2 regions of the Desulfofarcimen acetoxidans DSM 771 genome follow, and region 1 is predicted to be linked to the other one. Evidence: riboswitches for the same ligand, from Rfam matches in the RefSeq annotation. Region 1 holds a riboswitch; the other holds the start of a gene.
The links. Region 1 has a riboswitch for cobalamin ahead of cobT (nicotinate-nucleotide--dimethylbenzimidazole phosphoribosyltransferase). Riboswitches for the same ligand answer to the same signal wherever they lie in the genome.
Positions count from the first base shown of each region.

Region 1 (5,452 bases):
CGGCAAAAACCTTAACTGTTCTTGACCACCTCCTCATGTAGTTAGCATGACACCCTTATCTAATACCGATTACCGCTTTAAGCGGCAACCGGCCTTAAACCAGCATAAGTTATAGATTAACTAATTATTACTTGTTTTTATCTAAAGCCTGATAGTACTCGGTGAGAATTTCGAGAACTTCTTTACGTCCAAATTCCAGCGGCGGCAGTTGGCCGGCGCCAAACATCTGACGAACCTTGGTACCGCTGATAGCTACGCGATCTTCACCGGTATGCGGGCAGGTCTTTTCAGTTTCCATACCCATACACTTCTTGCAATAAGCAGCGGCTGTAACTTTAATCGGCTGGCAAAGGATCTCACCGGGCTTAAACTGGTCAAAAATTTCCTGAGCCTGATATGCAGAATAGTAACTGCCTACACCGGCGTGGTCACGACCGATTAAGATGTTGCTGCAACCGAAGTTCTGACGGAAGATAGCATGCAGGATAGCTTCGCTGGGTCCGGCATAACGCATTTCCATCGGATATACTTTAAGAGCAACGTTCTTATTATTGAAATAGTTGTCCATATGAGCCTGGTAGCACTTAAAACGAACTTCAGCCGGAATATCGCCAGGCTTTAATTTACCAACAATCGGGTGCAGGAACAAACCGTCGCAAACTTCCATACCGATCTTGCAGAGGAACTCGTGAGAGCGGTGCAAGGGGTTTCTGGTTTGGAAAGCACAAACAGTGTTCCAGCCCTTGGATTCAAATAATGCACGGGTTTCGTGCGGGTGAGCATAATAACCGGCATACTGGGTAGCATAGCCCATTTCACTGAAGGTGATGATATCGCCGCCAACGTTAATTTCCGGCTGGCCCATAACTTTCTTAACACCATCATGCTCGGGATCATCGGTAAAGAATACTTCTTTACATTCTTTGGTCTTGTCATACTCATATTTATCTTTAACAGTAAGAATAGCCACATACTTATCTGTTTCGTCGTCAACCAGAGCTACTTCCATACCTTCTTTAAGTTCAGCAGCCTGTTCTTTGGTAACTGAAACAGTGATGGGCACGGGCCAGGCTAAGCCGTTGGCTAAGTGCTTGGTGTTTACTACGCTTTCATAATCTTCTTTGGTCATAAAACCCATTAATGGACTGAATGCACCCATACCAATCATTAATACATCAGATGTTTCACGGGATGACATTCTAATTACCGGCAGAGTTTTAGCTTTTGCCAAAGCATCTTCACGTTGTTCTTTCGGGAGAATTACCGGAGTTAATTTTCCACCATGCGGTGCAACTAATGCCATTTTCCTCATCGCCCTCCTCAAATATTTTTCTCTTTATTATTGACCGGTTCATGCAACCTGGTGATTGTGCAGCTTATCACTTGCATTTGCACAAATCCAACGCTTCAGATGCACTTCATCGATCACTAATTATTCTTGTATATAAGTTATTCTACCTAAACTTCAAAACTCCTTCTAAGAATAAGCTATTTTTTTTATTAAAATTGTTTTTTTTTATTATTAATTTTTGCATGGCTTTTAATAGATAAATAACCGCTCTTAGGCCTTAAATCAAGCGAAATGGGCTGTAAAACCGGCAATTAACTAATTGTACTCTCTATATATAAGTGCTTTTATGTATTTCTTCAACTTCCCTATAAATACCTGCTAAAAATTTATCCTATGAATTTATTTTACTCCAGGGAATTATGCTTATATGGATCCGTGGATAACCACTGTTTAATGAAGTATAAATTTATATTGCATAAATAATGTCAGTACTGAATAATTTCCGATAAACACGAGTACCCATGGCTGCCTCGAAAGTCGCTAAAGGGGATTTTCCTGCTTCGTCAAAAGAAGAGGTTAACTTGCCACCTCTCCTCAATAACGAAGTCCCACCCGGCTCCGCCATAGATTATTTACTAGACCAAATGATCAGATTTCTCACGGATGCCATCACGTATTTTTACGCTGATTTTTTGCATAAAATTATTAAACATAGCGTTAGCTTCAAAGGATTGCTTTACCACTTGGTTACTCAAAACTTCTTTTTCAATCTCGCCCATTTCTATAGCATCCGCCTCGGTAAGTTCACCTAACATCTTTTTTCTTTCTACGCCTCTTTTGGCATTGTTAAGCTTCTCTACCAGGCCCGCTGCGTCCTCATTTCTCATGATGGCCAGCTCACTTTGCTTCATATCCTTAAACTCTTCCGTCTCGGCAATGGCTTTCCCCAGCTCTACCGCCATATCATAAATTTTTTCTAAAGACACTTTAACACCTCCTGTTCCTAACACCCTTATTTTCTCCGAAAAAACTCAAATTCCTGCTTATATTAAGTTGATTGTTTTTATTATTTCCGGTTTTTTATTTAATTACTTTAAAATTTTGCTCTCATCCACATCTGATACTTTTGCCTCTTCATAACTTGCCATCTCATGCAATATTCTCAGTGAACCTTCTACAATATTCATAGCCAGGGCTGATCCGGTCCCCTCGCCCAACCTCATGTCCAAATGCAGCATGGGCTTCAGGCCGACCACCTCCAGCATGTACCGGTGAGACTTTTCTCCCGACAAATGAGAACCCAGCATATACTCTTTGGACAAGGGGCATATGCGCGAAGCAACCAGAGCGGCGGCAGTGCTGATATAACCGTCAACCAGTACCGGCACCCGCCTGGCTGCAGCGCCTAGGATCAAGCCGGCCAACCCGGCAATTTCCAGACCGCCTACCTTGGCCAGCACGCTTACAGGATCAGCCGGATCAGGCTTATTGACCTTAATTGCAGCCTCTATTGCTTTTATCTTGTTATTTAAAACTTCGTCATTAATAAGAGTCCCGCGACCGGTGATTTCATCTACCGATAGATTGCCAAAGACAGCCAGGAGAGCCGTGCTCGGTGTGGTATTGGCAATTCCCATGTCGCCGGTAGCCAGCAGATCTGTTCCCTGATCTATTTCCTGCCACGCAGTTTCTATGCCAACCTCCAGAGCCTGTACCGCTTCTTCCACTGTCATAGCCGGCCCTCTGGCTATATTACCGGTACCCGCTTTGACCTTTTTCCGCAATACTCCCGGATAATCCACAGGCACTGCTACCCCCACATCCACCACAATAAGATTAGCTCCGGCATGACGGGCCAAAACACCAATACCTGCCACACCGTGTACAAAAGCAGGCAGCATTTGATAGGTTACCTCCTGCGGCGCAGCGCTGACACCTTCTTCAAACACACCGTGATCGCCAGCCATGACAACCACGGTCTTTTTCCTTATAAAAGGTTTGTGATTTCCGGTAATACCGGCCAAACGCACAGCCACTTCTTCCAAAACACCCAGGCTGCCCGGCGGCTTAATTAAACTGTCCAGCCGCTGCTGAGCTTTGTTCATAGCCTCCTGATCCAAGCTACCAATCATCGATATCGCTTTCTGCAACATGCAATCAACCCCCGTTAAAAATAATAAGCCCACAGCCAATAAGGCCGTGGGACTTTTCCATCATCCAACGAAGCAACCTGTAAAAGGTTTTTGGTTTTCAGGCAGGTCTCCTGACTCCGGTTCAATACATGCAGCAACCTTCCCGGTTTAACGGTGGTTATCCTATGCCGCTATGCTCCCCGGTTACAGTGGCGGGACCGTTCAGGATTTACACCTGATTCCCTATTCTCCCCGATTTCATGGGGCACCTGAAACCAACTTATTTAATTATCTGAAATGAAATCTTCTACATGAAACCTCATTTTCCTGCTCCAACTTTAAAATATTATGAACAAACCCCAATTATATTAATGGGTTACCCAGTAATCAAGAACCCTGCTCACTGCCACAGCTACCTCAGCTCTGGTAGCGCTGTCCAGAGGGCGAAACTTGTCCTTATCACCTTTCAAGATTCCCGCCGCTGCCACCCGGTCAACCTGATCCAGTGCCCAGGCAGGAACGGAAGATATATCGGTAAATGCAGACTTCTGCTGCTTATCTGTCTTGGGCAAATTAAGCACACGATCAATTATGACAGCCATTTCCGAACGTGTTATGCCTTTGGATGGTTTAAAGGTGTTATCGGGATAGCCGCTGACCGCCTTTCTGCTCACAGCGGCAGATACTGGATCTACGGCCCATTCGGGTATCTCGTCCTTAAAAGAAACCTGGTTTTCCGTTTTAGACCAGAGCAAAGCCCGGTATAATAAGGCCACAAACTCAGCCCGCGTAATCATGTTTTTAGGCCGGAAACTGCCGTCCGGGTAACCGTTGACAATCTCACGGGAGGCCATTTGAGTCACTATATTCTCAGCCCAGTGATTTTTCATATCGCTGAAAACCGGTATTGGTTGCTCATCCACCACTACGGCAACCTGTCCCAGACCTTTTATCCTGGCATTAATTGTTTGCAGGTTATCCTGCCCCACTGTCCATGCAGGCTGGAGCTGCCATTCATCGCTGCCCTCGCCTTTAAACAGGACCTTTACTACAGGTGTCAGGTCAGAAGCAAGCTGGCTGTCATCATTGGAATCTGTTTCTCCCGGCGTTTGAGTCAGTATATCAGAAGGATCTAACAGTATGTCAGAAGGATCTAATAATTCAGTTGAATCATCCGAGTCAAGCGGCTCTCCCGATGTTTCCGGCGACAAACTAAGCAGATCACTTTTATTATAATTATATTTGAGCTTCCAGGGTTCCCCCCATGATATCGGCTGGGAACCGGCCACATCCAATGCTTTTAACACATCATAACCGGGTATTGCAACATCGTCCAGCGGTATAACTTCAATATTTAGCGGGGACTCCACTACCTGAGCCGGAAACTGTAATACTGTATTCTCATCCAAAACTACTTCCGCACCGCTGCTATTTGAAACCACCGCAGTATTTGCGCCCGTAGAACGCACAATTACCTGAACGGTTTTTACCATTCCCTGGAAGGAAATAGTTATACTGCCGGTTCCCGGGGTTTGGGCTGTGAACAAATTGTTTGCCAGGGAACCCATATCGCCCTGCAGCTGAAGTTGATAATCAGTCGCGTATAACTCATAGTCCTGACCGCTCTTTGTTTTAGCAATCGTCTTAAATGTTACCGATTCGCCCGGTTCAACAATCACTGAAGCAGGGGAAACAACTAATTCCGACAGGCTTTCCGCGCCTATAACATGCGCCGTTTTCTCTCCTGCGACACCGTTGACAGAAGCAATAATTTTATAGTCGCCGCCTGAGAGCGGGTGAAAGATATTCGACTGGAAGGCGTTTTGCGGATCAGATTTCCAGCTAACAGACGACTGGTCTACCTGGTAAGGGTTATAGTTCACATCATAACCTTTCACCGCATATTGCACTGATGTGCCGCCCAGAACATAATCCGGACCGGTAACAACTAAACCACCCAGGTTCCCTTTCGGTGCGGTAGAAAATACTCCTACAGCATCCGGAAGCAAACGCTGCTGAGTTAGCTGGG
Region 1 is NC_013216.1:3,780,252-3,785,703, forward strand. Features, by position in the region: gene sat (sulfate adenylyltransferase) at 128-1,303, opposite strand; gene DTOX_RS17400 (YlbF/YmcA family competence regulator) at 1,927-2,277, opposite strand; gene cobT (nicotinate-nucleotide--dimethylbenzimidazole phosphoribosyltransferase) at 2,380-3,444, opposite strand; cobalamin riboswitch at 3,528-3,711, opposite strand; gene DTOX_RS17410 (S-layer homology domain-containing protein) at 3,792-5,452, opposite strand, start outside.

Region 2 (5,452 bases), 120 kb from region 1:
TCTGAGCGATTGCTTAATAACGGTCGAACACACTCGGTAAACTTGTTGCCTATGATTAAGGGTGTGCTGGAAGATGCGGGTGTAGTTCCGGCGAGTTTGGAGGGAATAGCCGTTTCTTCAGGTCCCGGATCTTTTACAGGCTTGCGTATTGGTCTGTCCACTGCCAAAACATTGGCTCAGGTTTGGAAAATACCGGTAGTGGGTGTTTCCACTCTGGATGTTTTGGCAAACGGTTTATCCGGAAACAACGCTTTGCTGTGCCCGATATTAAATGCCAGGAAAAATGAAGTATATACAGCTGTCTATAGCAACACCGACTTTTTATCGCTGGAATGCTTGGTTGGTCCTCTGGCTGTTAGTATCGAAGAACTGGTTTCTATATTACAAAAGAGTAATTTTGATTCGGGTTTTGTAATGTTTTTGGGAGACGGCGTACCTGTATATAAGGAGAAAATATTATCTTATCTGGGTAAACGGGTAATTTTTGCGCCGGCGCCATTGAGTTTTCCCAGGGGTGCGGTTGCCGCACAGTTGGGATGGAAGTTGCTTCAACAAGGGCTGGGTTTGCATCCTTTTGAACTCTTGCCGGAATATATCCGCTTATCTGAAGCCGAGCTGGTCTGGTTGCGAAAACAGGAGGCAAATAAGGTATAATCATGAATATAGAATTTGAGAAAATGAATGCTGCGCATCTGACAAGTGTAACAGCCATTGAGAACAGCAGTTTTATTACGCCCTGGTCCTACCAATCTTTTGTTTATGAACTGTCTCAAAACAGTTTTGCCTATTATATAGTAGCCTTGTTGAAAAATGAGGTGGTTGGCTATGCCGGCATGTGGATAATTTTAGATGAGGCTCATATTACTAATGTAGCAGTACACCCCGAACATAGGGGACGGAAAATAGGATATGCTTTGATGCAGCAGATGCTAATCAGGGCCGCGCTCAGGGGGGCTACTAAAATGACGTTGGAGGTAAGAAGTACTAATGAGCCGGCTAAGAAATTATACAACCTGCTTGGCTTTAAAGAATCCGGCATACGCAAGGGATATTATGAGGATACCGGAGAAGATGCCCTTATTATGTGGAAGGAAGATCTGTTTTAGTATTTTGATTTAGAAATAGGCATAGACACATTCATAAAAATGTGTTAGCATGTAGTTAAATTAATTCCATATAGTAAACGGGTGTTTTGCATTGCAAAACTTAAGGGAAGTTCAGAAGTGCTGACGCGGTCCCGCCACTGTGATAGGTAGCAAACTCACACAAGCCACCGGTTCTTTTTTGAGTCTGGGAAGGCGTGAGGGAGTGATGACCTTAAGCCAGGAAACCTGCCCGTTTTAAATTTGCCGTTGATCTACGAAAGATAGGGAGGTGAAATCCATCGTACCTGTGTATGCGGGTGCCTCGTATGCCTTGTCACCTTTCCGGTAACAGGGTTTTTTGGTTTTAACCAGTCAATTTAATATTTGAATAGGTGTTCTGTCTGGAGAAGACGGACTTAAAATAAGGAATAATAAAGGGAATGGTATCAAAACCTGTAGAGGAACTTGATGTCCATGATGATCTAAAGCCGAACCATGCCTATTGCTGACTTTGAGCGCTTCTCAGGGAGTGGTTGGCGATTTAACGCATTACCTTACCGGCTTAACATACTCCCGGTGGCTGCACACCGGCTTTTTTATTGCTTTTTATGTAGTATTTGACAAAATTTGGCATTATCTGGGGGTTGCAGTATGAATATGATGAAGGGGTATTTAACAGCTTTCTTAGCTATGCTGGGGTCATACTTTATTTTTCCTGATAACGCATACGCCATGCATATTATGGAAGGATTTTTGCCTGTCAAATGGAGTATTATCTGGTCGGTAATAACTTTACCGTTTATAATTGTAGGTCTATGGTCCATCCAGAAAAAGGTGTCTAATAGCCCGTCACTGAAGATGCTGTTGGGTTTAGCCGGGGCTTTTGCCTTTGTTCTGTCTGCTTTGAAACTGCCGTCGGTTGCGGGTAGTTGTTCTCATCCTACGGGAGTAGGGCTGGGAGCTATTTTGTTTGGGCCTTTTGCTATGAGCGTGCTGGGTGTCATTGTGTTGCTTTTTCAAGCACTGCTTCTGGCTCACGGAGGTTTAACCACGCTGGGGGCCAATACTTTCTCCATGGCTGTGGCAGGTCCTTTTGTGTCTTATGGCATCTTTAAGCTTTTGCAAAAATTTGGGACCCCGTTATGGATATGTGTATTTATGGCTGCCGCACTGGGGGATTTGGCTACATACCTGACTACTTCTTTTCAACTGGCACTGGCTTTCCCTTCGGAAACAGGAGGTGTATTAGCCTCTATGTATAAATTTGCCGCTGTTTTTGCAGTTACACAGTTGCCGCTGGCTATCAGTGAAGGTTTATTGACAGTACTGGTAATGAATGTGCTGACTGTTCACAGTAAGAGTGAATTGGAGGAATTATCCGCGCTGACAAGGGAGGTTAAGGCATGAGTGTAACAGCAAAAAACACTGTTCTGGTGCTGTTGGTTTTGGCGCTGGTGATTGTCCCCCTAGTGATGAATAATGCGCCTGAATTCAGAGGCGCAGATGATCAGGGGAAAGAATTGATCGGACAGATTGATAATAATTATCAACCCTGGTACAGTTCTTTATGGGAGCCTCCCGGCGCAGAGATGCAAAGCTTGTTATTTGCACTTCAGGCAGCTCTTGGCAGCGGTTTCATAGGTTATTATTTTGGTTATATGAAGGGAAAGAAAAAGCATCAGCAAGAGTTAGAGAGGGACTCAAAGATAACGAGCTGAATGTTGCGGAATTGAAGAACTAAATTTATAACCTTAATTTTCTTAGAGTAATATAAAAGGAGTAATACAAAGGGATGTTTTCTATTGACAGCTATGCTTATTCTAATAAACTGAGGAAAGTTCACCCGGCTGAAAAATGTGCTTTTGCCATGGTTACTTTAATAATTTGCCTTGCTGCTTCTTCACTTTTGACTTCTCTGGCGGTTTTATTGATTATGTCTGCAGCGGTTGTAGGTTATGCCGGAATCCCATTTCGGGTTTTTGCCGGGTTTATGTCTCTTCCGGTTTCATTTTTACTGGTAGGTGTGTTGACTATAGCCGTTACGGTTAGCAGAGAACCTGGGGTCTATCTTTGGGGTTTGTCTTTTTGGGGGTTTAACCTGGGAATTACAGCAGCAGGAGTCGCTGCTGCTGTAATTCTTTTATTTAAGTCACTGGGGGCGGTTAGCTGTCTGTATTTTTTGTCTTTGACTACTCCTATGATTGACATAATATATGTATTGCGAAAAATGAAAGTGCCGGCTTTATTTATTGAACTCATGACACTCATTTATCGTTTTATTTTTGTTCTGGCAGAAACCGCAGAAAAAATATATACGTCGCAATCTTCCAGACTGGGTTATGCCGGTGTTAATGTCTCTTTCTCTTCTCTGGGGGAACTGGCCTCAACACTTTTTATTAAATCTTTTCACCGTTCACAAATGCTTTTTCAGGCACTATCTTCCCGTTGTTATACGGGTGGTTTGAATGTTCTGGATAACTATTATGAATTTTCTATTAAAAATATGCTCTTTATTGCAGCGCTGGATCTGGGGATAGCAGCTCTGTCATTATACTCCGGAGGTGGACAGCTTTGAAAGAATACATTTTGGAAGCCAAAGGGGTTGAGTTTAGATATCCGGATGGCACCGGTGCTTTGAACGGGATTAATATAGCTGTTGAGAAGGGTAAAAAAGTGGCTGTTTTAGGTTCCAATGGGGCGGGTAAATCCACTCTTTTTCTTCACTTTAACGGTATATTAAAGCCGCACAAGGGCAATATTTTGTTTAACGGTCAGCCGGTTTGCTATAAGCACAAGCAGTTAACCGAATTGCGTAAGAATGTTGGAATAGTTTTTCAGGATCCGGACACTCAGTTGTTTTCTGCCAGTGTTTGGCAAGAGATATCTTTTGGGCCGATTAATTTAGGATTGCCAAAAGAGCAAGTAATTCAAAGGGTTAATGCGGCAATGGAGGCAACCGGAATTACGGGTTTAAAAGACAGGCCAACGCATTTTTTGAGCTATGGACAAAAAAAGCGTGTATCCATAGCAGATATCCTTTCGATGGAACCGCAAGTGATAATTTTTGATGAACCTACAGCCTGGTTGGACCCCAAGCTATCTTTACAGGTTATGGAGATATTTGATTTATTGAACCAGCAAGGTAAAACTGTTGTACTGTCTACACATGATGTGGATTTAGCCTATACCTGGGCCGATCACATTATTGTTATGGAGCAAGGTCAAGTCGTTGGGGAAGGACCTCCCGAAGTGATTTTTTTAAAAGAAGATCTTGTTTGCAATACGGGATTGGAGAGACCTTTTATCGTTGATATGTATTTGGAACTGAAGAAAAGCGGGTATATTTTGTCGAATAAGCCGTTGCCACGCACAAAAGAGGCCTTGTTTGCTTTGCTTGCCGCACAAAAAACTGCGGCAGTATAAGGAGTGGGATTAAGATAAAGTATTTAGTATGGCTTTGGATTGTGTCTTTAATTGGTATGATTATGGTAATACCTATTAAGTTATGGTCGAATAGAAATGTAATCTGTCCCCACTGCGGGATGAAAATCATGGTTAAGAAAAAGCGGGCCCAGGGTAGATGTACTTATTGTGGGGCTTTTTTTAAAAACCCTTATTATCGAGTTGGTGAAGAAAGTTGATGAAAGTTTCAGCAGTCCTGTTGAAGTATTTTCTCTTAGGATAAATAATATAAAGATTGCGGTCCAAAACAATATCCTCCAGTCTTAGGACAGCTATGTTTCTCCTATACTCATTTTCCGGTACTGCCCAGTGAGAGACAAAAGAAATACCCATGCCTGCTTCCACTGCTCCGATAATAGATTCAGTGCTGCCAAACTCTGCCGTGATGATTAAATTGTTGACATTAAGTCCCTTTGCCGTGAGTTTTTCCTCAACTGCATGCCTGGTGCCGGAATCACTTTCCCGCCATACCATTTGTTCTCCTGCTAATTCCACTGCCTTAACTGTTTTTCTGGTTGCGAAGGGATGTTCCAGTGGTGTAATTAAAACCAGTTCATCATCACTTAGCTTGATCGAAGCGATTTTATCGTGCAGCACCTTTGTCCCTATTGCACCTAGATGGATTTCGTGTTCCAGTAATTTTTCGATGACCTTGCCGCTGTCGGAGATCTCCAGAACTGTTTTAACCTGAGGGTATTGTTTTTTAAATAAGCCTATGATTTTAGGTAAAATATATTGCCCGGGTATGGTACTGGCCCCTATTACTAAGTTGCCTCTAACTTCGGATATCATTTCATTAATTTCTTTTTCTGCTTGCTGCAGGCTATTTAGTATTATTTTGGCATGCCGGTTAAGCCTGTTTCCTGCTTCGGTAGGCACCATTTTTCTACCCAAACGCTCTAATA
Region 2 is NC_013216.1:3,900,681-3,906,132, reverse strand. Features, by position in the region: gene tsaB (tRNA (adenosine(37)-N6)-threonylcarbamoyltransferase complex dimerization subunit type 1 TsaB) at 1-654, shown strand, start outside; gene rimI (ribosomal protein S18-alanine N-acetyltransferase) at 657-1,106, shown strand; cobalamin riboswitch at 1,169-1,353, shown strand; gene DTOX_RS18135 (energy-coupling factor ABC transporter permease) at 1,746-2,492, shown strand; gene DTOX_RS18130 (energy-coupling factor ABC transporter substrate-binding protein) at 2,489-2,803, shown strand; gene cbiQ (cobalt ECF transporter T component CbiQ) at 2,878-3,660, shown strand; gene DTOX_RS18120 (energy-coupling factor ABC transporter ATP-binding protein) at 3,657-4,508, shown strand; gene DTOX_RS18115 (selenium metabolism-associated LysR family transcriptional regulator) at 4,689-5,452, opposite strand, start outside.
Region 2: it holds a riboswitch for cobalamin, as region 1 does, so the genes downstream of both, DTOX_RS18135 (energy-coupling factor ABC transporter permease) here and cobT (nicotinate-nucleotide--dimethylbenzimidazole phosphoribosyltransferase) in region 1, are expected to answer to the same signal.